One region of the Streptosporangium sp. NPDC006007 genome, then DNA from elsewhere that is predicted to be linked to it. Evidence: riboswitches for the same ligand, from Rfam matches in the RefSeq annotation. Region 1 holds a riboswitch; each other region holds the start of a gene.
What was found. Region 1 has a riboswitch for cyclic di-AMP ahead of ABZ194_RS20780 (C40 family peptidase). Riboswitches for the same ligand answer to the same signal wherever they lie in the genome.

Region 1 (6,989 bases):
GGTCGGGGGCGGAGTGCGGTAGCCGTACCCTTGACGTGAAGACCAATCCGAGTAGGGGCCGTGATGAGTTCAGCCGGAGAGGGCCTGTCTCGTCCGCTACCCGAGCAGGTTCGCTCGCACGTCGTGGAGCTGGCGTCCCAGATTCTCGGGTCGATGGCCGCCGCCCTGGTGCCCCCTCCGCTCAAGGGAATCGCCAGGTTTGACCCCCGCAAACGGGCCAAGCTGGGTGGCGCGCCGATCGCCGCCCAACTGGAGAGCGACAAGAAGTTCCGGGAGCTGGTCGCCGAGGCGCTGGCCACGGGCTGGCCCGAGCTGGTCGCGAGCCTGGCAGACGGTGTGGTGCCGCCGGCCGCCGACCCCGTCCTGGTGGCCGCGGCCGCCTACCTCACCCGGCCACCCGGCTGGGTGGAGATGGTGGAGGCCGCACGCAGGGACCTGGAGCGGTCGGCCGCCGCGGCCGAGGGCTCGGCGCAGGAGCAGGCGCTCAGCCGGCTGCGTGAGCAGCTGAACGCCCAGAAGACCTCGGCGAAGGAGGAGGCCGACCGGCTGCGCGAGCAGCTCAGGACGGCCCGTTCGGAGATATCCGACCTGCGCCGCAAGCTGCATGACGCCCGCGAGCGCGCCAGGGCGGCCGACGCGCGGGCCGCCGAGATGCGGGAGGCCGCCCAGGAGGCCAAGGCCGCCGCCGTGACCGCAGGGAGCGCGGGGGAGAGCGAGCTGCGCCGCCTCCGCGAGCGTCTGGCCGACGCGGAGCGGCAGCTGGAGGCCACCCGCCGGGCCGCACGCGAGGGCCGCAGTGTGGAGGACACCAAGGTCCGCATGCTGCTCGACGCCCTCCAGGACGCCGCCGCCGGGCTGCGCAGGGAGCTCGCCCTGCCGTCCGGCATCCACCGGCCCGCCGACTCGGTGGCCTCCGTCGCACCGGGCAGGAACGGGGTCCAGGCGGTGCCCGCGCGGGCGCTCGCGGACGACGACCCCGCCCTGCTCGACCAGCTGCTGGCCTTACCGCAGATCCACCTGATCGTGGACGGTTACAACGTGACCAAGACCGGATACGGCACGCTCACCCTGGCCGATCAGCGCAACCGTCTGCTCACCGGCCTGGGCGCGCTGTACGCGCAGACCCGTACCGAGCTGACCTGCGTCTTCGACGGTGCCGAGCTGAACGGCCCGGTGCCGGTCTCGGCCCCCCGGGGGGTCCGGGTGATGTTCAGCGCCCCCGGCCAGATCGCCGACGACCTGATCCGTCAGCTGGTCCGCGCCGAGCCCGTGGGCCGGGCCGTCGCGGTCGTCTCCTCCGATCGGGAGGTGGCCGAGTCGGTCCGCCGGATGGGCGCCCGGCCGGTTCCCTCCACATTACTTCTACGGCGTCTCGGGCGAGCCTGAACCTTTTGGTCATATGGTGCATCGGATCCCGTGGAGGTTGATTCGATGCAGAAGATCGTCATGCTGGTCTGTGCCGCCCTGGTCGCCGGTACGGCCGCCGCCGCCCCCGGTGTTCCCAAGGGGTTCCTGCTGTATGAGAAGGACGCGGCCAAGAAGGACAACGATCCCGAGACGAACTGGACGGTCAGCGACTCGGTGAAGACCCGCCTGGCGGTGGACCCCTGTGACAGGAGCGGTGTGGGCGGGGCGGGCCGTACGGCTGTCCGGACGGTGACGTTCACCGGTGTGCCGGACTTCATGAAGGTCGAGCAGGTGCTCCTGTACGGCTCGCGGGCCACCGCGGAGCGGGCCATGGCCCAGCTCCGCGCCGCGCTGACCGCGTGCGGGTCCAGGACGGACGCGGGGTCCGCCTACCGCTACGTCTCCGCGCAGGTGACCGGCCTCGGGGACGACGCGCTGAAGGTCTCCGGGCAGGTCTACTACGGCGGGAAGACGGGGGTCGGCGGGGAGCGGAGCGTGGTGGTCCGCAGGGCCAACGCGGTGCTGGTCTACCTGTGGGCGGGAGAGTACGCCCGGCCGGTCAAGCGGGACTGGGCCGTCCAGTTCCGGGACGCCCGCCGGATGACCGCCGGGGTTTGCAGCGTCGCGGCCTGCAAGTAAAGAACAAAACGGCCAAAAAGGTGAGCGATACCTTACCTGTTCTGTACTATTTCGCCCCAGGTCTTTGCATGGGGAGGCGGCGCCGTGGCCGTGGCGGGTATGCCGGTTGGGTTTGTGCGGACGCCGATGATCGCAGGGGTGGCCCTAGCGCTGTTCCTGGTGCCGATGGGCGGGGCCTTCGCAGAACCGAAACCGACGATCGCCCAGGCCAGGAAGAAGCTGGAGAAGCTCAACGACCAGGCCGACAAGGTTGTCGAGAGGTACAACCAGGCCGGCGAGAAGTGGAAGCGGGCCCGCAAGAGGTACCGGGCGCTGAACGGCGACCTCACCCGTCAGAGCGCGAAGGTCGCCGGGCTGCGCAAGGAGCTCGTCACGATGGCCGTCAGCAGCTACCAGCTGGGCGCCGCCAACGGCTGGTCGGGCATGGTCGGCCGGCCCGACCCCGGCTCGCTGCTGAGCGGCCTGGCCGCCGTCGACCAGATGTCCGCCTCCCGCGCCGAGTCCCTGAACGCCTTCGAGGAGGCCACCAAGACGTTGCGCGGCAACCGCGACCAGGCCAGGGAGGCCCTGACCGAGGCCGATCGGACGCGTGACGAGCTGGCCGGGGAGAAGGCCAAGGCCGACAGGATGGTGAAGCTCCAGACGAAGGTGCTGCGCGATCTCGGCGCCTTCAGGACCGGCAACCCCGACAGTCCGGGAATCCAGTACGACGGCCCGGCGTCCGGCAACGCCCGGGCCGCGCTGAGCTTCGCCTTCGCACAGGTCGGCAAGCCCTACCAGTACGGCGGCACCGGCCCGGGAGGCTGGGACTGCTCCGGCCTCGTCCAGGCGGCCTGGCGCAGCGGAGGCGTCAGCCTCCCCCGCACGACCTGGGAGCAGTGGAGCTGGGGGGCCGGCCGCAAGGTCTCCCTGAGCGAACTCCAGGCCGGTGACCTCATCTTCAGCGAGGGGCTGGGTCATGTGAGCCTCTACGCGGGCGCCGGAAAGATCGTCCACGCTCCCCAGACCGGGGACGTCGTCAAGGTCGTTCCCCTGTCGGCCTACGGTCGCCGCCTGGTCGGGGCCGTCCGCCCCTGACCCCGCCCCCTCAGCGCCCCGCTCGGCCCTCAGCGCCCCGCCCGGTGCCGCTGGAGCGTTCCACGGAAGGGCCGCTGGATCGTTCCGCTGGGAGGACTGGACGCGGCTGAGGGGCGGCGGATGCGCGCGGCCTCGCGGCGATCCCGGAGGGTGGGGTGGGCACGGCGGGGCCGGGAGTGGCCCGTGGGCCGTACGCGGAGGGTGAGAAGGTCGCCAAAGATGTGACGTACGCGACAGGAGGGGCGCTTTCCGAATAATGATCCGGAGGGTGTGACGAGAGTCATATTCGGCCGATGAAGCCGCCCCCGAGCAGGTCTTCCGTGGGCGCGAGAAGCATTATTTGATCTTTAAACTTTGTGGGGGCTTTGCCGAAACGTGATGATCAGAGTAGCTTCTGGCGTCGCGGCGAGTAAGCCATACCGTCGCGCCGAGCGTCGGTCCCCCAGGCCGGCTTTCCGATAGAAATCCAATTGGTCGCCGTTCCTCCAAGGGGTCCGCCCCACCACGGTGACCTGCCGAATTCGTGCAGCCAGGAGGCATGGAGCCGGGGAACCAATAGGCCGTCAACCTACGGTCAGGGGTGAATCGACATATCTGTTGTCGTAGGGCGTCTTCCCAGCCCGAATCCGTCAGCTAACCCGGTAGGCATCAGTGGAAGTCCCAAGGAGAAATCCTGTCTACCACCCTGCATAACCTTCGTTTGTCACGCCTTTTTCGCCTTTCCCTCGGTGGGTTCGTCCTCACGTTGACCGCCTCAACCGGGGCGGTCACGCTGGGACCCACGGCGGCGGGGGCGGCGACGGACAGCGCGGCCGCGATCCAGGTCGGGAGCACGGCGAAGACTCACGTCAAGCGCACGGCCAAGACCGCGATGAACAGGGCCGCACGGCAGAGGACAAAGGCCAGGAAGGCCGTATCGGTGGCCAAGCGGCAGATCGGCGATCCGTACCGGTGGGGAGCCACCGGTCCCGGCGCGTTCGACTGCTCGGGCCTTGTCCAGTACGCGTGGCGCAAGGCCGGCGTCTCCCTCCCCAGGGTCACGTACAGCCAGTACCGCGTCGTCAGGAAGAAGGTCTCATGGAGCAGGTTGCACCCTGGTGACCTGCTGTTCTTCTACGGAAAGGGCCACGTGGGCATGTATGTCGGCCACGGCAGGATGGTCCATTCGCCGAGCAGCGGCAAGACGGTCCGGATCGTGAGGCTGAGGGGCTACTACAGGTCCTCCTTCGCCGGAGCCGTCCGTCCGGGCGGCTGACAGCGGGATACGGCCCCGTCCATCCGGTTCGGGGCACAGCCGGAGAGTTGACCCCATCGTGGTCGCCGTGGAGGGGGACAGGTGTCCGAACCGTTCAACGTCGAACGGCGTTCTCAGCGCGTCGCGGAGCCGGATCGCGGGATCCCCGTCAGGGAACGCCGCCCGTGCCGTCCGCGCCGTGGCTGATGGGGCCGGACCGGAGCCGGCCGGACGTGGTGACACCACAACCCGCTCCGGGGGAGATGGGTAACAGGTAGGGGAGGCGGCTCCACGATCACGCCTGTGATCGTGGAGCCGTTTCTCCTTGACCGCCCCGGCTCGGTTCGCCGGCGGTGTCCCGGCTGACGCGACCGCCGGTCGCCGGTCCACTAGCATCGGCTGACATGTCGCTCCCGAGAGGGCGCCGCGCCGTGCTCGCCGGGATGCTGACGCTGGTGGGCGCGGGTCTGGCCGCCGGTGCGCGGCCGGTGTCGCAGGGGGTCCGCGACCTGTGGCCCGGCGCCGCCACCGTGGTCCGCGGCGAACGCTCCCTCGTCGCCGGTCACCGCGTCCCGCTCGCGGAGCTGCGGGACCTGGCCGCGCGGGCCGACCGCGCGGCCCGGATCGTCGGCGAGGTCTGGGGGCCGGTCCGGGCGGTCGTCCTGTTCCCCGCCACCGACGCGGAGGCCGCGGCGCTCGCGGGGACCTCCGCCACCGGTGGCCTGGCCGCGATGACCGTCGCCGACCGGGTGATCGTCCTGCCGACGGGGTACGCGAGGCTCAGCGCGACCGGCCGGGACGTGGTGATCGCCCACGAGCTCACCCACGTGGCCACCGGCGCGATCCGGGGCGGCCGGGTGCCCATGTGGCTGTCGGAGGGGTTCGCCGACTACGTCGGCTACCGCGACGCCGGGATCCCGGTCAGGGTGGCCGCCGCCGAGCTGGCCGAGGAGGTGCGTGCCGGCGCCCTGCCCACCCGGCTCCCCGGTCCCGCCGACTTCGCTCCCGGCGCCTCACGCGCCGCCCAGAGCTACGAGGAGGCGTGGCTCGTCTGCCGGTACATCGCGGAGCGCTTCGGTGAGCGGGCGCTGGTGAGGCTTTACGGTAGCGATGTGGGCGGCGTGCTGGGTCTGTCGCGGGCCGAGCTCACCGCCGCCTGGCGCGACCACCTCCGGAGGGAACTCGGATGACGCGGACCGTGACGGACACGCCCTCGGGGCTGAGAGGCGCGGGATGGGCGCTGGCCGTCCTCGGCGCGGCCACGCTGGTGGTCGTGGCGCTGACCACGCCCTGGCGGGCGCTGCCCGCCGACGCCCCGCCGGTCGCGCCGGATCCGGCCCGTGACTTCACCGCCGCCCAGATCGCCCGCTCCGAGTCCTTCGACGCCGTGGTCAGCGCCCCCGGCTACCTGTCGCTCGGCTTGACCTTGATCGTGGCGGGGGCGCTGGTGGGCACCCCGCTGGGCGCGCGGCTGCTCGGCGGGCTGCGGGGGCCGTGGTGGCTGCGGGTGCTGCTCGGCGTTCTCCTGCTGTCGGCGGCCGTGGAGGTCCTGCGCTGGCCGCTGGGTATGTGGTCGGAGACCTACCTGCGCGAGTTCGGCCTGTCCACGCAGGGCTGGCCGGCCTGGTCGGCCGACCGCGTCAAGAACATCGCGGTCAGGACCGGGCTGCTGGCGATCATGGTGCTGGCGGTGGTCGCGCTGGCCCGTCGTTGCCGCCGCTGGTGGGCCCCCGCCGCGATCGGCGCGTTCGCGCTGACGGTGCTCGCCTCCTTCGCCTACCCGGTGGTGATCGAGCCCATCTTCAACGACTTCACGCCGATGCCCGCGGGCCGGCTCCGCGACGACCTGCTTGCCATGGCGGCCAGGGACGGCGTGCCGGTCGAGGACGTGCTCGTCGCCGACGCCTCCCGGCGGACCACCGCGCTCAACGCCTACGTCTCGGGGTTCGGCGCGACCCGCAGGATCGTGGTCTACGACACGCTGCTGCGAGCCCCAGGCGACCAGGTCGAGCTGGTGGTGGCGCACGAGCTGGGCCACGCCAAGGCCGGGGACGTCCTGTACGGCACGCTCGTCGGCGGCCTGGCGGCGGCCTGCGGGGCGTGTCTGCTCTACCTGCTGACCTCGGCGGGCCCGGTGCGGCGGCGCGCCGGAGTCGCCTCACCGGCCGACCCGAGGGCGGTGGGCCTGGTGATGGGGGTGCTGACCTTGGCCACGGTCCTGTCAGGACCGGCGCAGAACCTGGTCAGCAGGCACATCGAGGCACGGGCCGACGCGCACGCGCTGGACCTGACGGGGGAGCCGGTGGTGTTCGCCGCCATGCAGAAACGCCTGGCGATCACCAATATTTCCGATTTGTCGCCCAGTGCTATTGAATACCTGATCTATGTATCTCACCCCACGACGCCGCAGCGCATCGCGATGGCACGTTCCTGGGCCCGGCTGAACGGCATGCGGGAGCCGTGAACCGTACGCTGATCGTCACCAACGACTTCCCGCCCCGGGCCGGGGGGATCCAGTCGTTCGTGCACGGCCTCGCCGCGGGACGGCCGCCGGACTCGGTGGTCGTCTACGCCCCGAGATGGCCCGGCTGCCCGGGCTTCGACGCCGGGCAGCCTTACCCGATCGTGCGCC
Region 2 (6,989 bases), on a different contig from region 1:
CTGCTGACCGCCGAGCGGACGGCGCTCAACCTGCTCACCCACCTGTCCGGCATCGCCACCCTCACCGGCCGCTGGGTGCGGGCCGTGGCGGGCACCGGGGCACGGGTCAGGGACAGCCGGAAGACGCTGCCCGGCCTGCGGGCCCTGGAGAAGTACGCCGTGCGCTGCGGCGGCGGGGTCAACCACCGCATGTCCCTCTCGGACGCCGCGTTGATCAAGGACAACCACGTGGTGGCCGCCGGCGGGGTGGCGGAGGCGTTCCGCGCGGTCCGGGACGCCCACCCCGGCCTGCCGATCGAGGTCGAGGTCGACCGGATCGACCAGATCGAGCCGGTGCTCGCCGAGGGCGCCGAGGAGATCCTGCTGGACAACTTCACCGTGGAGGAGCTGACGCTGGCCGTACGGCTGGTGAGCGGCAGGGCGCGGCTGGAGTCCAGCGGGGGGTTGACCCTGGAGTCGGCTCGTGATGTAGCTGAAACAGGCGTTGACTATCTTGCCGTTGGTGCGCTCACGCACTCGGCACCCGCTCTTGACATCGCGCTGGACCTTCGGGGGAATTGATGCTGCTTGCCATCGATGTCGGTAACACCCACACCGTTCTCGGCCTGTTCGAGGGCGAGGACGTCATCGAGCACTGGCGCATCGCCACCGACGCCCGGCGCACGGCGGACGAGATCGCCGTCGTGCTGCAGGGGCTGCTCGGGCAGTCGCCGCTGCTCAAGGGGGCTGACGTCGGCGGTATCGCGCTCTGCTCCACGGTGCCGTCGGTGCTCAACGAGATGCGCGAGATGTGCCGCCGCTACTACGGCGACGTCACCGCGGTGATCGTCGAGCCCGGCGTCCGCACCGGGGTCCCGGTCAGGATGGACAACCCCAAGGAGGTCGGCAGCGATCGGATCGTCAACGCGCTGGCCGCCATCCAGCTGTACGGCGGGCCGTGCGTCATCGTCGACTTCGGCACCGCGACCTCCTTCGACGCGGTCTCCACCAAGGGGGAGTACATCGGCGCGGTGACCGCCCCCGGCATCGAGATCTCGGTGGACGCCCTGGCCGCGGCCGGGGCGCAGCTCCACAAGGTGGAGCTGATCCGGCCCCGCTCGGTGATCGCCAAGAACACGGTCGAGGCGCTCCAGGCGGGCATCATCTACGGTTTCGCCGGTCAGGTGGACGGGATCGTCGACCGCATGGCGGCCGAGCTGGCCGACGACCCGGACGACGTCACCGTGGTCGCCACCGGCAGCGCGGCGCCGCTGGTGGTCGGCGAGGCGCGCTCGATCGACGTGCACGAGCCGTGGCTCACGCTGATCGGCCTTCGGCTGATCTATCAGCGCAACACCCCTTAGCCGGACATCGGTAACCTTGCTCTGTGACCGATGAAGTGACCAACCCCGCCGAGGATCTGCCCGAGCAGATGCGCGTGCGCCGGGAGAAGCTCGACCGCCTCCGCTCCGAGGGCGTCGACCCCTACCCGGTGAACTTTCCGCGTACCGCGACCAACGATGAGATCCGCGAAAAATACGCGGATCTCGCCGCTGACACCGCGACCGGCGACAGAGTGGGTGTCACCGGACGGGTCATGCTGTCGCGGACCGGGGGCAAGCTCTGCTTCGCCACCATCCGCGACGGCTCGGCCGACCTGCAGGTCATGATCTCCCTGGACCGGGTGGGCGAGGAGTCCCTGGCCGCCTGGAAGCGCGACGTGGACCTCGGCGACCACGTCGGCATCGAGGGAGAGGTCATCACCTCCCGCAGGGGGGAGCTGTCCATCCTCGCCGACCGCTGGGCGATCACCTCCAAGTGCCTGCGCCCGCTGCCGGAGAAGCACGCCGGCCTGACCGACCCCGAGGCGCGGGTCCGCCTGCGCTACGTGGACCTCATCGTCAACGACGAGGCGCGCAAGATGGCCCACACCCGCAGCGCGGTGGTGCGGGCGATCCGTGACTTCTGGCACGGTGAGGGCTATCTGGAGGTCGAGACGCCGATGCTCCAGCCGGTCCACGGCGGTGCGACGGCCCGGCCGTTCAAGACCCACATCAACGCCTACGACATGGATCTCTACCTCCGGATCGCGATCGAGCTCTACCTCAAGCGGCTCGTGGTGGGCGGCATCGAGAAGGTTTTCGAGATCAACCGCAACTTCCGCAACGAGGGCGCGGACGCCACCCACAACCCCGAGTTCACGATGCTTGAGGCGTATGGGACGTATCTCGACTACAACGACATGGCCGACCTGACCCAGCGCATGATCCAGAACGCGGTCGTGGCCGCGCTCGGCCACTCCGTGGTGACCCATCAGGGCCACCAGATCGACCTGGGGCCGGCCGAGTGGCCGAGGATCACCCTGTACGGGTCGGTCTCGGAGGCGCTGGGCGAGGAGGTCACCACCGAGACGCCGCTGGAGAAGGTCCGCAAGCTCGCGGACGCGCGGGAGATCCGCTGGGACCCCAAGTGGGGCCAGGGCAAGCTCGTCCAGGAGATCTTCGAGGCGCTCGTCGAGCACACCCTCATCCAGCCCACGTTCGTCATGGACTACCCGCTGGAGACCTCACCGCTGACCCGCCAGCACCGGGACAACCCGCTCCTCACCGAGAAGTGGGACCTGATCGGCTTCGGCACCGAGCTGGGCACCGCCTACTCGGAGCTGGTCGACCCGGTCGAGCAGCGCCGCCGCCTCACCGAGCAGTCCCTGCTGGCCGCGGGCGGCGACGCCGAGGCCATGCAGCTCGACGAGGACTTCCTCGCCGCCCTGGAGTACGCCATGCCACCCACGGGGGGTATGGGGCTCGGCGTGGACCGCCTGGTCATGGCCTTCACCGGCAAGAACATCCGCGAGACCATCCTGTTCCCGTTGGTCAAGCCCGCGGGCTGAGCGGCCCAAGGACGTGTCGGCCCGCGGGGGTGTGTTTTCGGACATGCCCCCGCGGGCCCTGCTTTCGGCTGTCCGTTTTCAGATACGCCCTTCCCCTCGGTACGGAGGTCGCCGGTGAGCGGCGGCCGTGCCGCCCGTCGGTGGACGGCGATTGCGCGGAGGGGCGTCGGCGGCCGGTCAGAGGGTCGGATAATTCCAGTCGAGGCGGCGTATGGCATGGAAACGCCATTTCGCTGGTGTTCCCGTCTTGTACTGATTGGCTAGTTTCGCCAGATATGTGCCGGATGCCGTAAAAATCGACTCACTTCTCTCTCATTGCGAGCCGATTCCCCCGGATCTGTCAAGGGGGTGGGTCAGGCCTCTGTGAGAGGGTGCGCCAGGTGAGGTCGTTCTTTCTGGTGGAATGTGAGAGGAGGGCGGTGGCCGTGTGACCGCCGGTGGAGGCGGTCCCGCCGCGGGGGGCCCTGGCGAAACCTTGTTCTGCGAAGACTCCGTCTGTCAGGGGACGGCGGGGCGCCCGGGGGAGCCGGCCTTGGCGCGGCCATGACTTAACCGTAAAGGCGCCGACATATCATGAGTACTTCACGTAGCACACGCTATGTCAACAGCGCGTACTACCTCTATGAAGAGTGGAACTTGACGACCTTTGAACAAGCCGTTTACCGTTCCTGACGGGCGGCATTGATTCCAGACGACTCACGCCTGAGTTCCAGCGCGGGGGGAGCGACTCCAGATGGCATATCCAGAGGTGGACTCCCGCCGCGGCGACGGTCTTCTGGGCATGGGTGAGATCGGTCTGAGCGACGAGGATCTCGTGCTGCTGGCAGAGCTCGCCAAGGGCGTCACCGTGGACCGGGTGGGGCGCCGACTCGACATCAGCGGCCGGACGGTCCGGCGCAGGCTCCGCGGGATCTGCGACCGCATCGGGGTGGCCACGGCGATCGAGGCCGTGGCCTGGGCCGCCCGCCGGCGACTGATCTGAACCCCGCCTCCCGGCCCGCTCCGGCCTTGGAGGCGACACCCCTACACCATGCCCCGTTTTGTCCCCGCGGTCGCCCCAGGGGCTCTCTCAGCCCGCCCCAGGGTGGTTCTCAGCCCGCGCTCGGCGCGCGACCGGTCCCGCACCCGACCCGCGTCCGGGTGTTCGCGGCCGGTCCACGCCGGGTTCGCGCCCGGTCCGCGGCGGGGTGTTCGCGCCCGGTCCGCGCCGTGGTCCGCGCCGGGTTCGCGCTCAGTCCGCGATACGCACACCACCTGCGAAGGGGCGGTTGTCGATCGTCGCGATGTGGATGACGTCACCGGTCTGGGGGGCGTGGACCATCAGGCCCGCGCCGATGTAGATCCCCACGTGGTGCAGGTCGCTGTAGAAGAAGACCAGGTCCCCGGGGCGCAGGTCGTCCCTGGAGACGTGGGTGCCCGCCGTCCACTGGTTGCCCGTGTAGTGCGGCAGGCTGATGCCGACCTTCTGGTAGGCCCACATCACCAGGCCCGAGCAGTCGAAGGAGTTCGGTCCCTCGGCGCCCCACACATACGGCTTGAGCTGCTGGGTGAGGGCCCACCGGGCGGCCTCGGCGGCCTTGCCGTCGCCCGCGATCGGCACGTCGATCTTCACCCGGTTGCCCCGGGTGCTGCTCGCCCGGGACCGCACCTGCCGGAACAGGCTGCTCTCGACCTTGGCGACCAGGCGCTCGATCGTGGTGCGCCTGTCGCCGATCTGGTTGAGCAGGTCCTTGACCTCGCTGGTCCGGGCCTTGGCGCTCACCTGCGCGCTCTCCGCGGCCTTGATCGCCCGGCCGACCTGGGCGACCTCCTCGCTCTGCTGCTGCTGGAGCGCGTAGTTCGTGGTGGCCTGGTCGAGGAAGGCGTCGGGGTCGGAGGACTGGCTGAAGGTGAGCCCCGGGCCCAGCCCCCCCGCCATGTAGCTGCTCTGCGCGAGCAGGGTGGCCTTGGTACGCCGCGACTCCAGCTCCGACTCGCTGACGGCGAGGGTCTTCTCGGCGCTCTCGGCGGCGCGCTGGGCCTGCTTGAGCTTGACCCGCTCGCCGTTGTACTGCTCGGTGAGCGTCTCGATCTCGGTGTGCAGCTTCTCGGCCTGCTTGGCGAGCTGGCGGAGGCTGGGCTGCGGGTCGGCGGTGGCCGCCACGAGAGGGGTGCCGAGGGTGAGGGAGGCGAACGCCGTCCCGATGACCGCGAACCGGAACGACAGTCCGCGCGCCGCCTGTTCTCGGCCGCGGGCGTGCCTGCCCGCACGTCGTGCCCCACGGTCGCGCATGCGCTTCACCAACAGGCTCCTCTCTTGGCCGCCTACCGGGTTAGCTGACGGGTTCGGGCCGGAGGCAGCCCTACCGGATGCCGGTGGCACCTCGGATTCACCCCGGGGGACGTCGGGAGGGTGGGTCCCCGGTTCCCCAGTCGGGGGATTCGGCGGGTCAGCTCTTTACGTTGCTGACATCGAGGACGGACATTAGTGCAATTGGAGGTTCATGCTCAACCAGAACTGCAAAGTTGGTAGAGCTTTCACAACTGAAATGTCACGGTCGGGTCACATCATTGCATGATCGATGTGCGTGCCACGTCGGCCCCGCGTCCCTTCTGGCGGAGGTGACAGGGGTCTTCGCAGGTCCGTGCCTGTGAGACGGGGGGATTCGGTCCGTCGGCGGAGATCTCGGCTCACCGTGGTAAGCGGGCTACGGTGCGCCATCCAACGGCTCCTGGACAGGGGTTAAGGCTGAGCCGTAAATAGGTGGTGACGAGGACGTACGCTGATCGGTCATGGAGCAGGTTGCGGAGCGGTCCCCGACGCGGGCCGTACGCCACACCGGAGACGCGGGACGACGGGCGGGGGCCGTGGACGGGGGAGTGGACGCGGATCGGGGGTCGCCGAGCCGGCGGGAGGCCGGGGCGGACGCCATCGCGATCACGGTCCGGCGTGCCCGCACCCCGGACGTGCGCGGCATCCGGCGGCTTGTCGACACCTACGCCGGGGCCGGTCCTCGCCTGCTGGAGAAGGCCACGGTCACCCTGTACGAGGACGTCCAGGAGTTCTGGGTGGCCGACAGGGACGGGGTCGTGGTGGGTTGCGGGGCGCTCCACGTCCTGTGGGAGGACCTCGCCGAGATCCGCACGGTCGCCGTCGATCCCGGCTGCCGGGGCCTGGGCGTCGGCCACCGGATCGTCTCCGAGCTCGTCCGCGCCGCCGGCGAGCTGGGCCTGCGCCGGGTCTTCTGTCTCACCTTCGAGGTTGATTTCTTCGCCCGGCACGGATTTCAGGAGATCCAGGGCACCCCCATCTCGCCGGAGGTCTACGCCGAACTTCTCGCCTCCTATGACGAGGGGGTCGCCGAGTTCCTTGAGTTGGAGCACGTCAAGCCCAATACCCTGGGCAACACCCGAATGCTGCTGTACCTGACACCACGGACCGGCTAGCTTTCCTCGGGTATTGGCTGATGCAAAAGGTGACTGTTGATACCTATCTCGATACCTTGTGCTCCAGAAGCATGTGAGTCGGCCATGTGCCACATGCGCAGTCGAAGTGAGGTGACGCGGTGAGCACCGGACAGCCACCGTATCCGCAGGATGATCCCGACCGCTCACCGTCGGGGCATCCGCAATACGGACACAATGGAGGTCGACCCCCTGGTGAACCCGATCCCGATGTGACAGTTGTGGGATATCGATCGGAGGCCTCACCGTCGAACACGGGACCGGGGCAGACCCAGCCGGGTTACGGCCAGGCGGCCTACGGCCAGCAGCCGGGGACCGGCGCCTACGGTCAGCAGCCCGGTTATGGTCAGCAGTCTGATTACGGGCAACAGTCTGATTACGGTCAGCAGGCCTCCCAGCCCGGTTACGGCCAGCAGGCGGCCTACGGCCAGCAGCCCGGCTACGGTCAGCAGGCCCCGCAGGAGCAGCCGGGTTACGGCCAGGCGGCCTACGGCCAGCAGCCGGGGACCGGCGCCTATGGACAGCAGCCCGGTTACGGTCAGCAGCCTGATTACGGGCAACAGTCTGATTACGGTCAGCAGGCCTCCCAGCCCGGTTACGGTCAGCAGCCCGGGTACGGCCAGCAGCCGGGGACCGGCGCCTACGGTCAGCAGCCCGGTTACGGCCAGCAGCCCGA
Region 3 (6,989 bases), on a different contig from region 1:
CGGGGCCTGCGCGGCGTGGTTCGCCGGCACGGAGAACGATTACCGTCAGGCCGGGGTGACGGGGGAGCGGCGACGGGTGTCCTCCGACACCGACGCCCAGACCCGGTTGCTCGCCTCCTGGGGCCGTCGCGGCTGAGGCTCCGCCGGACAGGGCGGCCCCGGCCCGAGACGCCGTCGTCCACCCCAGGTGCGCCGCTCACACGACGGAGGCGCGGGCCGCCCGCCGCCTCCCGTCCGGCACCCGGGAGCTCAACGCCCAGTCGGCCGCTTACCGTGGTTGGCCCTGCGCTTCTTACGCGCCTTGCTCTTACGCGCCCGCCTGCCCATACCGGCCACCCCTCTCACCGGACCCTCGCGGAGAGCGGGTCCGGCTCCACGTTCCTCCCTGAGCGCCTGCCGTACAAGACCCACCGGGCAAGATCTGAGCAATGATCCGTACGGCCGGGTGCCGTGTTCCCCCGGCCCATCCGATGATCTACACGGCCGGGGGGCGTTTTCGCGCCGGCCCGCCCGACGACCCGCTCGACCGGCGGGCGGCTCCGGACCGGCCGGAGCCGCCCGCCGGTTCCCCTGGAAGATCTCCTGGGTCGCCCGTGCGGCCGGTGGCCGTGGTTTTAGGCTCCGTCGCATGGACGCGAAGCTGATGGACCTCTGGCGCTCCCTGACAGGCCCCGGGGCCGACCACCTCGGCCGGGGTCTGATCATCCGGTACGGCGAGCCGCACCGCAGGTATCACACGGCCACCCACCTGCGGGCCGTACTGGCCCAGGTTGACGCGCTGGCCGGAAACGCCGCGCACCCGGATCTCGTACGGTTCGCGGCCTGGTTCCACGACGCCGTCTACGACCCGCGACGTGGCGACAACGAGGAGCGCAGTGCCCGGCTGGCCGAGCGCGCGCTGCCCGAGCTGGGACTGGCCGCCGAGGCGGTGGCCACGGTGGCCCGGCTGGTCCGGCTGACCCGCACCCACGACCCGGCGCCCGGCGACGTGGACGGGGCCGTGCTGTGCGACGCCGACCTGGCGATCCTGGCCTCCCCGCCCGAGGTGTACGCGGCGTATGCGGCGGCGGTGCGCGAGGAGTACTCCTTCGTCCCGGACGAGGCGTTCCGGAGGGGCCGGGCCGCCGTGCTGCGCGCGCTGCTCGACCTTCCGGCGATCTTCCACATCACCGATGTGGAGGCGTCGGCGAGGGCGAACATCCAGGTCGAACTCACCCTGCTGTAACCGGCTAATCACCAGGATTCAACAGGCACCCCTGGACCTACTGTGGTAATTTGGGGGAATATGTTTGATTAAGGGGTGGATCAATGCTTGCCCAGCAGCGGCAGCAGGCGATTCTGGAGCGGGTGCGCAGCAGGGGCGGCGTCAGGGTCGCCGACCTCGTCCGCGAGCTCGGCGTGTCCGACATGACGATCCGCAGGGATCTTGAGGTGCTGGCCGGGCGCGGACTGGTGGAGAAGGTTCACGGCGGGGCCACCAACGCCGGGCCGGGCTCGACCGAGGAGCCCGGGTTCGCCGCCAAGTCGGTGCGCCAGCAGCCGGAGAAGGAGGCGATCGCCCGGCAGGCGGCCGAGCTCGTCCGGCCCGGCACCGCCATCGCGCTCTCCGCCGGGACCACGACCTGGACACTCGCCCACTTCCTGGTGGACGTGCCGGAGCTGACCGTGATCACCAACTCGATCCGGATCTCCGACGTCTTCCACCGCTCTCCCCGCGCCGACCGCACCGTCGTGCTGACCGGCGGCGTCCGCACCCCCTCCGACGCGCTGGTCGGGCCGGTCGCCGTGGCGGCCGTCCGCGGACTCCACGTGGACACCCTGTTCCTCGGCGTGCACGGGATGAGCGCACGCGCCGGGTTCACCACCCCGAACCTGCTTGAGGCGGAGACCAACCGGGAACTGGTCGCCTCCGCACACCGCCTGGTGGTGCCCGCCGATCACACCAAGTGGGACACGGTCGGGATCAGCACGATCGCCGAGCTGGCCCAGGCCCACCTCGTGATCACCGACTCGGGCCTGGCGGACGAGGCCCGTGAGGAGCTCACCGCGCGGGTGGGCGAGCTGGTCATAGCCGAACCCCGACAGGAAAGCGAGGCCCTGAGCCGATGAAGCGCACGATCACCCATCTGGCCGACGGCCGCGAGCTCGTCTACTTCGACCGGCACGACGACGCCGATCGGAGCGCGATCGACCGGCGAGACCTGCCGCCCCGGCCCGCCGCCTCCGAACTGCGCTACGACCCGCTCACCGAGGAGTGGGTGGCGGTGGCCGGGCACCGCCAGGGGCGCACCTTCCTCCCGCCGGCGAGCGAGTGCCCGCTCTGCCCGTCCACCCCCGGTCACCCCACGGAGATCCCCTCGGCCTCCTACGACGTGGTGGTCTTCGAAAACCGCTTCCCATCCTTCTCCGCGCAGCCGGGCCCGCACCGGGACATCGGCGGCATGAGCGAGGCCCGGCCGGGGATCGGCCGGTGCGAGGTGGTCTGCTTCACCTCCGACCACGACTCCTCCTTCTCCCGGCTCTCCCCCGGCCGGATCGACCTGGTGATGGAGGCGTGGATCGACCGCACCGCCGAGCTGTCCGCGATTCCGGGCGTGGAGCAGGTGTTCTGCTTCGAGAACCGGGGGGCCGAGATCGGCATCACCCTGGCCCACCCGCACGGCCAGATCTACGCCTACCCCTATGTGACCCCGCGCACCAGGCTCTCCCTGGGCGCGGCCGAGCGTCACCGGGAGCGGACCGGCGGCAACCTCTTCGCCGACGTGCTGGCCGCCGAGCGGGAGGCCGAGGTCCGGGTGGTCGCCGCGAACGAACACTGGACGGCCTTCGTACCGGCCGCGGCCCGGTGGCCCGTGGAGGTCCACCTCTACCCGCATCGCCGGGTTCCCGACCTGGGCGGGCTCAACGAGGCCGAGCGCTCGGCGTTCGGGCCGCTCTACACAGAGGTGCTGCGCCGGCTGGACGGGCTCTTCGGCATGCCCATGCCGTACGTCGCGGCCTGGCACCAGGCACCGGTGAACGTCGGCCGGGAGCTGTCCTACGCGCACCTGGAGCTGTTCAGCATCCGCCGGGCACCGAACAAGCTGAAGTATCTCGCGGGTTCGGAGTCGGCCATGGGGGCTTTCGTGAACGACGTCCTACCCGAGGAGGCGGCGCTACTCCTCCGATCCACCGTCACGGAATGATCACTGATTGGTCTCGGTTTGGGGTCGCATGACCATCTGTTTACCACTACTATCCTCACACATCGGACATAACATCCGATATGCCTAATCCGGGGCGCCTCGCCCGGGAGCCGGGGACCCACGCGTTTTGGGGTGAACCACTTCGGTGGAAGGGCTTCCTCCAGCCCGAACCCGTCAGCTAACCCGGTAGGCGTGAGGAGAGGAGAACCGTGGCGGCCTCGCCCCCCACGTCCCGTCGTCATGCGGCCCTGACCGCCTCCGTGCTCTCGGCCATCGCGTTCACCCTGGGCAGCGCGTCCGCGGGCAGCGCCGCCCCCAAGCCTGCCGAACCCGAGCTCCGCGCCGAACTCGCCCGGCTGAACAAGAAGGTCGACAAGCTCATCGAGTCCTACGCGGCCAAACGGGAGTCTCTGCGAAAGGCCCGGCTGGCCGAGGAGTCCGCCCAGATCGATCTGCGCAAGGCCGAGGAGACCTACGCCAAGGCGAGCGAACAGGTCGACTCCATCGCCCAGCTCCGCTATCAGAGCAGCGCCGCCGACCTGCCCGCCCTGCTGTTCGCCCCCGACATGGAGGGCGCCGTCGTCATGGAACAGCTCATCGCCCAGCGGAGCGCCTACCTGCGGGACTTCGCCCAGAGCCGGGACCTCAAGAAACAGGCCGCCGAGAAGGCGGCCCGGCTCACCGAGCAGATCGGCGTGGAGGCCAAGGTCGTGGAGACCGAGCGCCAGGGCGCCGAGAGGGTGATCCGTGACATCGAGCGGAAACTCGACCAGCTCGTCCCGATGGGTTCCGGCCGCCGCGCCGACGGCAGCTGGGTCCCCCAGCTCCCCACCGGCGGCGACAACATCACCGACCGCACCCGGATCATGCTCGAAGCCATCAAAGAACGCTTCAAACTCCCCCACGAGGTCGGCTGCTACCGCACCGGCGGCAACGGCGAGCACCCCCTGGGCCGCGCCTGCGACTTCATGATGAGCACCGGCGGCTCGATGCCCTCGGCGGAGAACACCAGGCTCGGCGACGAGATCTCCGCCTGGGCGGTCAAGAACAAGGATCGGCTCGGCGTCAAGTACGTGATCTGGCGCCAGCGCATCAACATGGGCTCCGGCTGGCGCGCCATGTCCAACCGGGGCGGGGTCACCGCCAACCACTACGACCACCCCCACATCTCGATGTACTAGCGCCGTGGAGCCCGGACCGGGAGCGTTTCCGGGGGGTGTGGATCGAGAAAAAGGGTGTGACAGTGGCCGTGCGCGCGGGAAGGATGGGGGATCATGACCGACAATCGCGTTGCTCCTCCCTATGTCGCCGACGAGGTCGGCATGCTGCGCTCCTGGCTGGACTTCCACCGGGAGACCCTGGCCGTCAAGTGCGCCGGGCTGTCGGAGCGGCAGCTCGCCCTCCGCCCCTGCGCGCCGTCCACACTCTCCCTGCTGGGCCTGGTCCGTCACATGACCGAGGTGGAACAGCACTGGTTCCACAACATCCTCGGCGGCGAGGACAGGCCGTCGATCTACTGCACCGAGCAGGATCGCGATGGGGACTTCGACCTGCTGGGCTCCTGCTCCGCCGAGGAGGCCATCGCCCGCTGGCACGCCGAGATCGACGGCGTCCGCGGGCTCTACGCGGAGCTGCCCCTGGAGGCCTTGGGCAGACGGCAACGCAGGGGTGCGGACGTCTCGCTGCGGTGGATCCTGGTCCACATGATCGAGGAGTACGCCCGGCACAACGGCCACGCCGACATCATTCGCGAGCGGATCGACGGGGTCACGGGAGACTAGTGTTCTCCTCGGCGATCGCCTCGGTGATCAGCCGGTCGAGAGCCGCCAGGTCGGGTGGGCGGGCCGCGGCCGCCTCCGCGAAGCGGGTGAGCAGGTCGGCGAAGAGCCCGCGGTCCGCCTCGTCCCAGTCGGCGATCAACTCGTCCAGGTAGGTCCGCCGGGAGCGGACGACCACCTGGAGCACCCGGAGCCCTCTCGGGCTCAGCAGCAGCCTGGCCCTCCGGGCGTCCACCTCGGACTCCTCGCGCTCCACGAACCCCGCGCCGATCGCGTCGTTGACCAGCCTGCTGGCGGTGGAGGGGTCGACGTCCAACTGCTCGGCGACGGCGCCCACGGTCACCTCGGACATCTCCCCGTACAGCCTGTACACGGCGCGCACGACCATCACGTTCGACATGTGCACCGGCCGCTGCGGATCTCCGAGCCTGCGCGTGCGCAAGGGCCGCGCCCAGATCCGGCGCAGCCGGAACAGGGCGACATCGATCATGGCCCCCGGAGTCCCGTCCTTCACGGCGCAACCCTATCGGCGTACCGGTACGCGCCGGCTACGCGCCGTACCCACGAGGCCTCAGCCGGACAGACGGACCGGGTTGACGAGGTCGGCGTACATCAGCAGGCCGGCCATGATGACCATTACGAAGGCGATCGCGTAGGTCAGCGGAAGCGCCTTGGCGATGTCGACGTGCCCGGGGGTGGGGCGGCGGGTCACCCGGGCGAAGGCCCGCTTGAGACCCTCCCAGAGGCCACCCGCGATATGGCCGCCGTCCAGCGGGAGCAGCGGAATCAGGTTGAACAGGCCGATCGCCAGGTTGAACCCCGCCAGCAGGTTGATGAAGATGACGATCTTGTTCTCCAGCGGGACCGCGGAAGCCGCGATCTCCCCGCCGATGCGGCCCGCGCCGATGACACCGATCGGGCCGTTCTTGTCGCGCTCCTCGCCGGAGAAGGCGGCGTTCCAGACGCCGACCATCTTCTCGGGGAAGCGCAGCAGCGCGCCGGCGGTCGCCGAGGTGAGATCCCACATGTGGGTGGTCACGGCGCCGAAGCCCTGCTGCTCGATGACCGTGGTGGGACTGACGCCCAGGTAGCCGACCCCCTTGTCGATCTTGCCGGGCTGGTCCAGCGACTCCCGGTCCTGGGCGATGAGGGTGGCGGTGAGGGTCATCTGCCGACCGGCCCGCTGGATCCCGACCTCGACCGGGCCCGCGCCGTGGCCACGGATGGCCCGCGTCGCGGCGTCCCAGCTCGCGGTGGGCCTGCCGCCCACCGACAGGATGACGTCACCCGGCTTCAATCCGGCCGCGGCGGCGGGGCTGGGCCTGTCAGCCGCGGTGCAGTCGGGGTTCTCGGCGTATTCGGCCGCGGTCTTCACACAGGCGGGCACCGAGGCGACCTGCGTCTTCTGCACCGCGACGCCGAAGCCCATGAGCACGACGGCGAACAGGACGAAGGCCAGCACGAAGTTCATCGCCGGACCGCCGGCCATGACGATGACCTTCTGCCACCACGGCTTGCGGTAGAAGACGCGGTTCTCGTCGCCCGGCTGGACCTCCTCAAGGGCCACGTCGCGGGCGTTCTCGATCAGGGCCTGCCACGGCCCGGTGGAGACCGAGCGCACCTTGCCGGGGTCGTCGGTGGCCCTGGGAGGCAGCATGCCGATCATCCGGATGTAACCGCCGAGCGGGATCCACTTCACGCCGTACTCGGTCTCGCCCCTGCGCCGGGACCACATCGTCGGGCCGAATCCGACCATGTACTGGGTGACCTTGACGCCGAAAAACTTCGCCGGCAGCAGGTGACCTATCTCGTGCAGCGCGATCGACGCCATCAGCCCGAAGAGGAAGACGACGATCCCGATCACGAAGAGCAAGCTCACAGGTCCATACCCCCGGTCACGGAACTATCGACAACGCCCATAAGAGATTAGCCGAATAATCCCGGGCCCAGGCTCCGGGGCGGCGAGCGGTCCGGATCCGATCACTTGCGAAGTCTTTACCAAATAGAGAGACTTCTTTTACAGTAA
Region 4 (6,989 bases), on a different contig from region 1:
GACCAGCCCCGCGGTGTCCAGCGACTCCTGGATCACCGCGCGGAACCGGGCGGCGTCCCACGGGGTGGTGAGGAAGTGGAAGTTGAACGCCTGGTGCATCTCGTCCGGGCGGACGTAGTTGGCCAGCCTCTCCGGGGACGGCGCCCACGCCTCGGCGACACCGATCCGCTCACCCGGGTAGGAGTCGAGCAGCCTGCGCCAGGCCCGGTGGATCTCGTGCACTCCATCCTGGTCGAAGAACGGCACCACGGCGGTGCCGATCATCCGTATCTGGTCGGCGTGACCGACGTCGGGCAGGCCGTCGGCCTTGACCATGCCGTGGGCCACGTCGATGCGGAAACCGTCCACGCCCAGGTCGAGCCAGAACCGCAGGACCGCCTCGAACTCCGCGTGGACCTCGGGGTTGTCCCAGTTCAGGTCGGGCTGTTCGGGGGCGAACAGGTGGAGGTACCACTCGCCGTCGGGCAGCCGGGTCCAGGCGGGACCGCCGAAGACCGACTCCCAGTCGTTCGGCGGCAGCCTGCCGTCCTTCCCCCTGCCGTGGCGGAAGACGTAGCGCTCCCGCTCGGGGGCGCCGGGACCGGCCTCCACCGCCCGCCGGAACCACACGTGCCGGTCGGAGGTGTGGTTGGGCACCACGTCGACGATCACCCTCAGGCCGTGCCGGTGCGCGTCCTCGATGAGGGCCTCGGCGTCGGCCAGCGACCCGAAGATCGGGTCCACGGCCCGGTAGTCCGCCACGTCGTAGCCGAAGTCGGCCATCGGCGAGGTGTAGAACGGGGTCAGCCAGACCGCGTCCACCCCCAGGTCCGCCAGGTAACGCAGCCGGTCCCGCGCCCCCGGCAGATCCCCGATCCCGTCGCCGTTGCCGTCGGCGAAGCTGCGCACGTAGACCTGGTAGATCACCGCGTCACGCCACCACCGGGCGGTGGTGGCCCCGGCGTGGTCCATCCGGATGAGTTCGGTCATGTTGGTCCCCCGATCAAATGACGTATCAGGACGTGATGACACCGGCGACGAGGCCGGTGCCGGGTGACGCTGGACGAGACGGACATGGCGAAACCGGCCCACGCGGCGGAAGCCGCCGGGCCGGTTGGAGTACGCCGGACGTTACGCGGACGCGGACGGCACGGGAAGAAGTCTCCGCGAGAGTCTGCAAACTCGTTACATGGTTGCGTAAAGACGCCGGCCACGCGTGCTCCGCGGCGGAGGCGCCGTCCCGGGAATCCGCGGGCAGGGGGCGCTTCGCCGCCTTATCCGGGGTTTCGGGGGGCGCGCACCTCCCCGATTCACGGCCGACCGGCGGGGAACGACGAAGCCGGGGACCGCACCCGCGGGATGACGTGACCGCTCCCGTGGGCGGGCGACCGGGCTCCGGCCCGGCCGGCCGGGGGGCCGGAGCCCGTCGCGTCCCCCCGACCGAGGGGAACGGGAACGTGAGTCAGATCATCCGCGCACGTGACGGCGGCGAGCGGGACCTGCCGGAGGACAGGACGCCGGTCCCGGCCGCCGGAGACTCCGAGGTCTCCGAGGTCTCCGAGGTCGGGGAGGCCGGAAGGGTCGAGGGGTGCGAGGGGTGCCGTCGCGCGCTGCCGCGACCGCCGGGCCGCGCGCTCGACGCCGACCTGAGCAGGTCCTCGGCGCACTGGATCGACCGGAACACCGTCGTCTGGCGGGTCGAGCCGTCTCCCTCGCTCCGGTACTCCCTGGTCTTCTCCCCCGAAGGCGACATCGCCTGCGCGGAGGGAGACCTGACCGGCGGCTTCCGGGTCATCCGGCTGACCCTCGGCGCGCTCACCGAGGCGCAGCGGACCGTCTGGCCACACCTGGCGGAGCACACCGCCCTCACCGTGGATCCCCGCGACGCCGCCCTCGCCGGACGGGCGCTGCGCGGCCAGGTGGTGGCCGTGGCGCGGGACGCCTCCGGCATGCCGCTGACCGCCACCGGCGTGCAGATCCCCGGTGTGCTCGACGACCTCTACGCCGCGGCGACCGGCGCCGAGCTCGGCCCGTCCTGGGACGGGGCGCCCAGCCTGTCGGTCTGGGCGCCGACCGCGCGCACGGTCGGGCTGGCGCTGTACCGCGAGCCCAGGGGCGGCGTCCGCGGCGTCCGCCGGATGCGCAGGGACGACGCGACCGGCGTCTGGTCGGTGCGCGGCCTGCCCTCGTGGAAGGGCCGCTACTACACCTTCCTGGTCACGGTCTACTCCGCCGCCGCCGGCGGGATCGTCACCAACGAGGTCACCGACCCCTACAGCCTGTCGCTGGCCGCCGACTCCGTCCGCAGCCTGCTGGTGGACCTCTCCGACCCCCACCTGCTGCCCGACGGCTGGTCCTCGCAGGTCAAGCCGCCGGCCGTACCCCAGCACCGGGCGTCGATCCACGAGCTGCACGTGCGTGACTTCTCCGCCTCGGACGTCTCCGTACCCGCCGGCCTGCGCGGCACCTACGCCGCGTTCGCCGCCGACTCCGCGGGGATGCGGGAACTGCGCGGGCTCGCCGGCGACGGCCTGACCCACGTGCACCTGCTGCCGGTCTTCGATTTCGCCACCGTGCCGGACAGGAGGGCGGACCGGACCGAGCCGGAGGGCGACCTGGCCGCGATGCCGGCCGACTCCGAGCGGCAGCAGGACCGCGTCGCGGAGACCGCCGCCGGGGACTCCTTCAACTGGGGCTACGACCCGCTGCACCACAGCGCGCCCGAGGGCTCCTACGCCTCCGATCCCGACGGGCCCGCGCGGATCAGGGAGTTCCGGGAGATGGTGGCCGGGCTGAACAGGGCCGGGCTGCGGGTGGTGATGGACGTGGTCTACAACCACACCCACGCCGCTGGCCAGGCCCCCACCTCGGTGCTCGACCGCATCGTGCCCGGCTACTACCACCGGCTGCTCGACGACGGAACGGTGGCCGCCTCCACCTGCTGCGCCAACACCGCGCCCGAGCACGCGATGATGGGCAGGCTCGTCGTCGACTCCGTCCTCATCTGGGCCCGCGAGTACCGGGTGGACGGCTTCCGCTTCGACCTGATGGGACACCATCCCAAGGCGAACATGCTGGCGGTCCGCGAGGCCCTGGACGGGCTCACCCTCGCACAGGACGGCGTGGACGGCGCGTCGGTCATCCTGTACGGCGAGGGCTGGAACTTCGGCGAGGTCGCCGGTGACGCCCGCTTCGAGCAGGCCACCCAGCTCAACCTGGCGGGCACCGGGATCGGCACCTTCAACGACCGGCTGCGCGACGCGGTGCGCGGCGGCGGCCCCTTCGACACCGACCCCCGGGTGCAGGGCTTCGGCTCCGGCCTGGCCGGGGCGCCCAACGGGGCCGAGGCCAACGGCACGGCCGAGCAGCAGCGGGCCCGTCTCCTGGGATACCAGGACCTGATCAAGGTGGGGCTCACCGGCAACCTGCGCGACTACGTCCTCACCGCCTCCGACGGCAGGCGGGTCAGGGGTTCGGAGGTGGACTACCACGGCTCCCCCGCCGGATACGCCGTCTCGCCCGCCGAGACCGTCACCTATGTGGACGCCCACGACAACGAGACGCTGTTCGACGCGCTGGCCTACAAGCTGCCACAGGCGACGACGATGGCCGACCGGGTGCGGATGCAGGTGCTGTCGCTGGCCACGGCGGTGCTGGGGCAGGGCGTCTCGTTCGTGCACGCGGGCAGCGAACGGCTCCGCTCGAAGTCGCTCGATCGCAACTCCTTCGACTCCGGCGACTGGTTCAACCGGCTGCTCTGGGACTGCTCGCGGGGCAACGGCTTCGGCGCCGGGCTGCCTCCCAGGGCGGGCAACGAGGACAGGTGGCCTTACGCGCGTGCGCTTCTCGCCGACCCGGCGCTCCGGCCCGGCCGCGCGGCGATCGGCGCGACACGGGCCCGGTACGGCGAGCTGCTCCGGATCCGCTCCTCCTCCCCCACCTTCGCCCTCGGCTCCCTGGCCGAGGTGCGGCGGCGGCTGACCTTCCCCACCGCCGGCGCCTCGGAGATCCCCGGAGTGGTGACCATGCACCTGGACGCGGCGGGCCTCGACCCGCGCTGGAGGTCGATCACCGTCGTCTTCAACGCCACCCCCGAGACGCAGCCGCAGACCGTGGCCGCGCTGCGGGACGCCCGGGTGACGCTCCACCCCGTCCAGGTGGCCGGCGACGACGCGGTGGTGAGGCGGTCGGCCTTCGATCCCGCCACCGGCACGCTGAACGTCCCGGCCCGCACCGTGGCGGTCTTCGTCCAGCCCTGACGCGCCCCGCCGCCACGGAGCCGCCGCCACGCGGGCTCCGGCGCTTCCCGTGACCGCCGGGAGCCGTCAGGATTGGCCGTGTGAACCGCACAGCCGTACGCCTCGGAGTGTTTCTACTGGCCGGAGCAGCGGTGGTGGCCGTGCTCCTGGCCCTGCTGATGCCCTTCTCCTCCGGAGACTCTCCGCACGACAACCGGCAGGACGTCCAGGTCGACCGCCTGGGCGAGCGCGACCACGTGCTCACCATCGCCTCCCCCTCGCTGGGCCGCGAGGGCACGGCCCGGGTGCTGCTGCCCGAGGGCTGGCGGCCGGGCTCAGGGCCGTGGCCGGTGCTGTACCTGCTCAACGGGTGCTGCCACACCGACTACGACACCTGGGCCACCGAGGGGGACGCGGCCGAGCTCGCCTCGCGTTACCCGGCGATCGTGGTCATGCCGGAGGGTGGCGAGGTCGGTTTCTACTCCGACTGGCGGGACGGACCCGACTGGGAGTCCTTCCATCTCACCGAGGTCCGCCGGATCCTGGAGCGCGACTACGGCGCCGGGGACCGGCGGGCGGTGGCCGGGCTGTCCATGGGCGGGTTCGGCGCGATGTCCTACGCGGCCCGCCACCCGGGCCTGTTCCAGGCCGCGGCCTCCTTCTCCGGTGTGCTGCACACCCGTGACGGCTACGACGGCGTCCAGCGGCTGCTCGGCCGCTACGGCGAGGACTCCGCCGATCTCTGGGGCGACCCGCAGGATCCCGAGTGGGCCGCGCACAACCCGGCGGACCTCACCGCGAGGCTGCGCGGCACGCGGCTCTTCGTCTCCTGCGGGGACGGCTCCCCCGGCCCGCTCGACCCCGCGGGAACCGCGGTGGACCGGGGTGAGACGGCCCTGCTCCGGCAGGCGCAGACCTTCGTCGAGCGGGCCAGGGCCGACGGCGACAGCATCACCGTCGACTTCTACGGCCCCGGCACGCACAGCTGGCCGTACTGGCGGCGCGGCCTGGAGCGCGCGCTCCCCATGCTCATGGGGTCCATCGGCGCCGGGGTCTGACGCCGGGTGAGGCCGGACGTCAACGGCCGGGTAAAACGCGGGTCAGCGAAAAGATTTACCTTCGGCGCCCGGGAGGGTGGCGGCGTGACCGTCCCGTGACCGCCCCCTCTCCGGCCTCGCGCACGGGAGCGCCTCTCCCGCAGGGGTTCCCGGGTCGTGGTCGAAGATTGACACGGGCCGGGGAGCCTCGGAGCGTGGCCGGTCCGCCCGCTCGATCCAGGCGTATTCCCAAGCCATAGCAATGTGTCGGACTTGTAATCGTCTGTCCGGTTCGCGTAGCTTCTACGAATTCATGGCGAACGCCTGGACCTGCGAAGGTCCGCGCATTGCCACCACATTGCCCGACCACGCTTCACCAGGCGGATTCCTCCACCAGGGAAGCGTGGCCGCTGAATCCGCGAACCTCGCGGAACCGGGGAACCACGTTTTTTGGGGTGAATCGGCGCGTACATCCGCCGTAGGGCACTTCCCAGCCCGAACCCGTCAGCTAACCCGGTAAGCGGTATGGAAGCGAAGCAAGGAGTCAAACCCCTCATGGCCAAGCATCTCCTCACCCCCGGGAAGCACCACCTGGCCCGCGTCATCCTTGGAACATCCATCGCCCTCACCGGCGGCGTCCTCGCGGGACCCGCCGCCCTGGCGGACACTCCCGGACACACCCCGTTCGGCCCTTCCCACACCGAGACCTCCAGGGCCGCCATGACCCCGCTCCAGCTTGAGGCCGAGCGACTGCCGAAGGTCAGCGCCCAGCAGGTCCTGGACATCGCCGCCCAGCAGATCGGCGTCAGCGAGAACTCCCGGGGCGGCGGGACCAAGTTCCAGTCCTGGTACATGTCGTCGCCCCGCGCCCAGGAGACGGTCGCCCGCGACGGCGGCGCCCTCCAGGCGTACGCCAACGCCCCCTGGTGCGCGATGTTCGTCTCCTGGGTCGGCGAGAAGGCCGGCATCCGGCCCACCATGGGCTGGGACGCCTACACCGTCACCCACGCCAAGTGGTTCAAGACCAACAACCACTGGGGCACCACTCCCAAGCCCGGCGCGGTCGTCTACTTCGACTGGGCCGGCGGCAAGGACATCAGCGGGATCGACCACGTCGGTTTCGTGAAGAAGGACAACGGCAACGGCACGATCACCACGATCGAGGGCAACACCGGCAACGGCCGGGTCGAGGAGCGGATCCGGCCGATCTCCCAGGTCGTCGGCTACGGCTACCCGGTCTACAGCGACTGACCGGCTCGCATCGGAAAGGGGCGCGGCTGCCGGGCCGCGCCCCTTCGGCGTCCATTTGACGAACGGCGGCCGCCGCCCGACCCTTGAGTCGGTCGCGGGCCCGGCCGGCCCCGGCCACCGCGTCCGCCCCACGGCCTCCTCCGGCGAAAGGACCCCCGTGTCCAGGCAGTTCACCCTCCGCGGCGGCGACATGCACGCTGAGATAAGCGAGCGGGCCGCGGCCCTGCGCGTGCTCCGGCACGGCGGGCGCGACCTGGTGACCGGCTGGCCGGCCGGCGGGCCGATCCCGCACTACAGCGGCACGCTGCTCGCCCCCTGGCCCAACCGGGCGGGCGGCGCCCGCTACGCCTTCGGCGGCCGGACGCACCGGCTGCCGGTGAACGAGGAGAGCCTGGGTCACGCCCTGCACGGGCTGGTCGCCGAGGCCGGCTGGCGGGCGGTGGAGTGGCTGTCGGTGGAGGACGAGCACGGTTTCGTACGGCTG

Region 2: another riboswitch for cyclic di-AMP. It lies ahead of ABZ194_RS08715 (NlpC/P60 family protein); the one in region 1 lies ahead of ABZ194_RS20780 (C40 family peptidase).
Region 3: another riboswitch for cyclic di-AMP. It lies ahead of ABZ194_RS22180 (hypothetical protein); the one in region 1 lies ahead of ABZ194_RS20780 (C40 family peptidase).
Region 4: another riboswitch for cyclic di-AMP. It lies ahead of ABZ194_RS21045 (CHAP domain-containing protein); the one in region 1 lies ahead of ABZ194_RS20780 (C40 family peptidase).

The regions. Positions count from the first base shown of each region.
Region 1 is NZ_JBEXUG010000027.1:49,065-56,053, forward strand. Features, by position in the region: gene ABZ194_RS20760 (hypothetical protein) at 1-22, shown strand, start outside; gene ABZ194_RS20765 (NYN domain-containing protein) at 64-1,386, shown strand; gene ABZ194_RS20770 (hypothetical protein) at 1,432-2,046, shown strand; gene ABZ194_RS20775 (NlpC/P60 family protein) at 2,185-3,123, shown strand; cyclic di-AMP (ydaO/yuaA leader) riboswitch at 3,627-3,786, shown strand; gene ABZ194_RS20780 (C40 family peptidase) at 3,869-4,378, shown strand; gene ABZ194_RS20785 (DUF4157 domain-containing protein) at 4,762-5,547, shown strand; gene ABZ194_RS20790 (M48 family metallopeptidase) at 5,544-6,821, shown strand; gene ABZ194_RS20795 (glycosyltransferase family 4 protein) at 6,818-6,989, shown strand, end outside.
Region 2 is NZ_JBEXUG010000007.1:207,657-214,645, reverse strand. Features, by position in the region: gene ABZ194_RS08735 (L-aspartate oxidase) at 1-561, shown strand, start outside; gene ABZ194_RS08730 (type III pantothenate kinase) at 561-1,343, shown strand; gene lysX (bifunctional lysylphosphatidylglycerol synthetase/lysine--tRNA ligase LysX) at 1,367-2,869, shown strand; gene ABZ194_RS08720 (LuxR C-terminal-related transcriptional regulator) at 3,651-3,851, shown strand; gene ABZ194_RS08715 (NlpC/P60 family protein) at 4,101-5,141, opposite strand; cyclic di-AMP (ydaO/yuaA leader) riboswitch at 5,156-5,306, opposite strand; gene ABZ194_RS08710 (amino-acid N-acetyltransferase) at 5,780-6,295, shown strand; gene ABZ194_RS08705 (RDD family protein) at 6,535-6,989, shown strand, end outside.
Region 3 is NZ_JBEXUG010000031.1:17,901-24,889, forward strand. Features, by position in the region: gene ABZ194_RS22160 (TIGR03086 family metal-binding protein) at 1-136, shown strand, start outside; gene ABZ194_RS22165 (metal-dependent phosphohydrolase) at 629-1,225, shown strand; gene ABZ194_RS22170 (DeoR/GlpR family DNA-binding transcription regulator) at 1,309-2,109, shown strand; gene galT (galactose-1-phosphate uridylyltransferase) at 2,106-3,185, shown strand; cyclic di-AMP (ydaO/yuaA leader) riboswitch at 3,257-3,392, shown strand; gene ABZ194_RS22180 (hypothetical protein) at 3,395-4,366, shown strand; gene ABZ194_RS22185 (DinB family protein) at 4,460-4,966, shown strand; gene ABZ194_RS22190 (MarR family winged helix-turn-helix transcriptional regulator) at 4,953-5,477, opposite strand; gene ABZ194_RS22195 (site-2 protease family protein) at 5,535-6,842, opposite strand.
Region 4 is NZ_JBEXUG010000028.1:19,427-26,415, reverse strand. Features, by position in the region: gene ABZ194_RS21060 (glycoside hydrolase family 13 protein) at 1-969, opposite strand, end outside; gene pulA (pullulanase-type alpha-1,6-glucosidase) at 1,437-4,238, shown strand; gene ABZ194_RS21050 (alpha/beta hydrolase family protein) at 4,319-5,275, shown strand; cyclic di-AMP (ydaO/yuaA leader) riboswitch at 5,653-5,792, shown strand; gene ABZ194_RS21045 (CHAP domain-containing protein) at 5,810-6,505, shown strand; gene ABZ194_RS21040 (aldose 1-epimerase family protein) at 6,663-6,989, shown strand, end outside.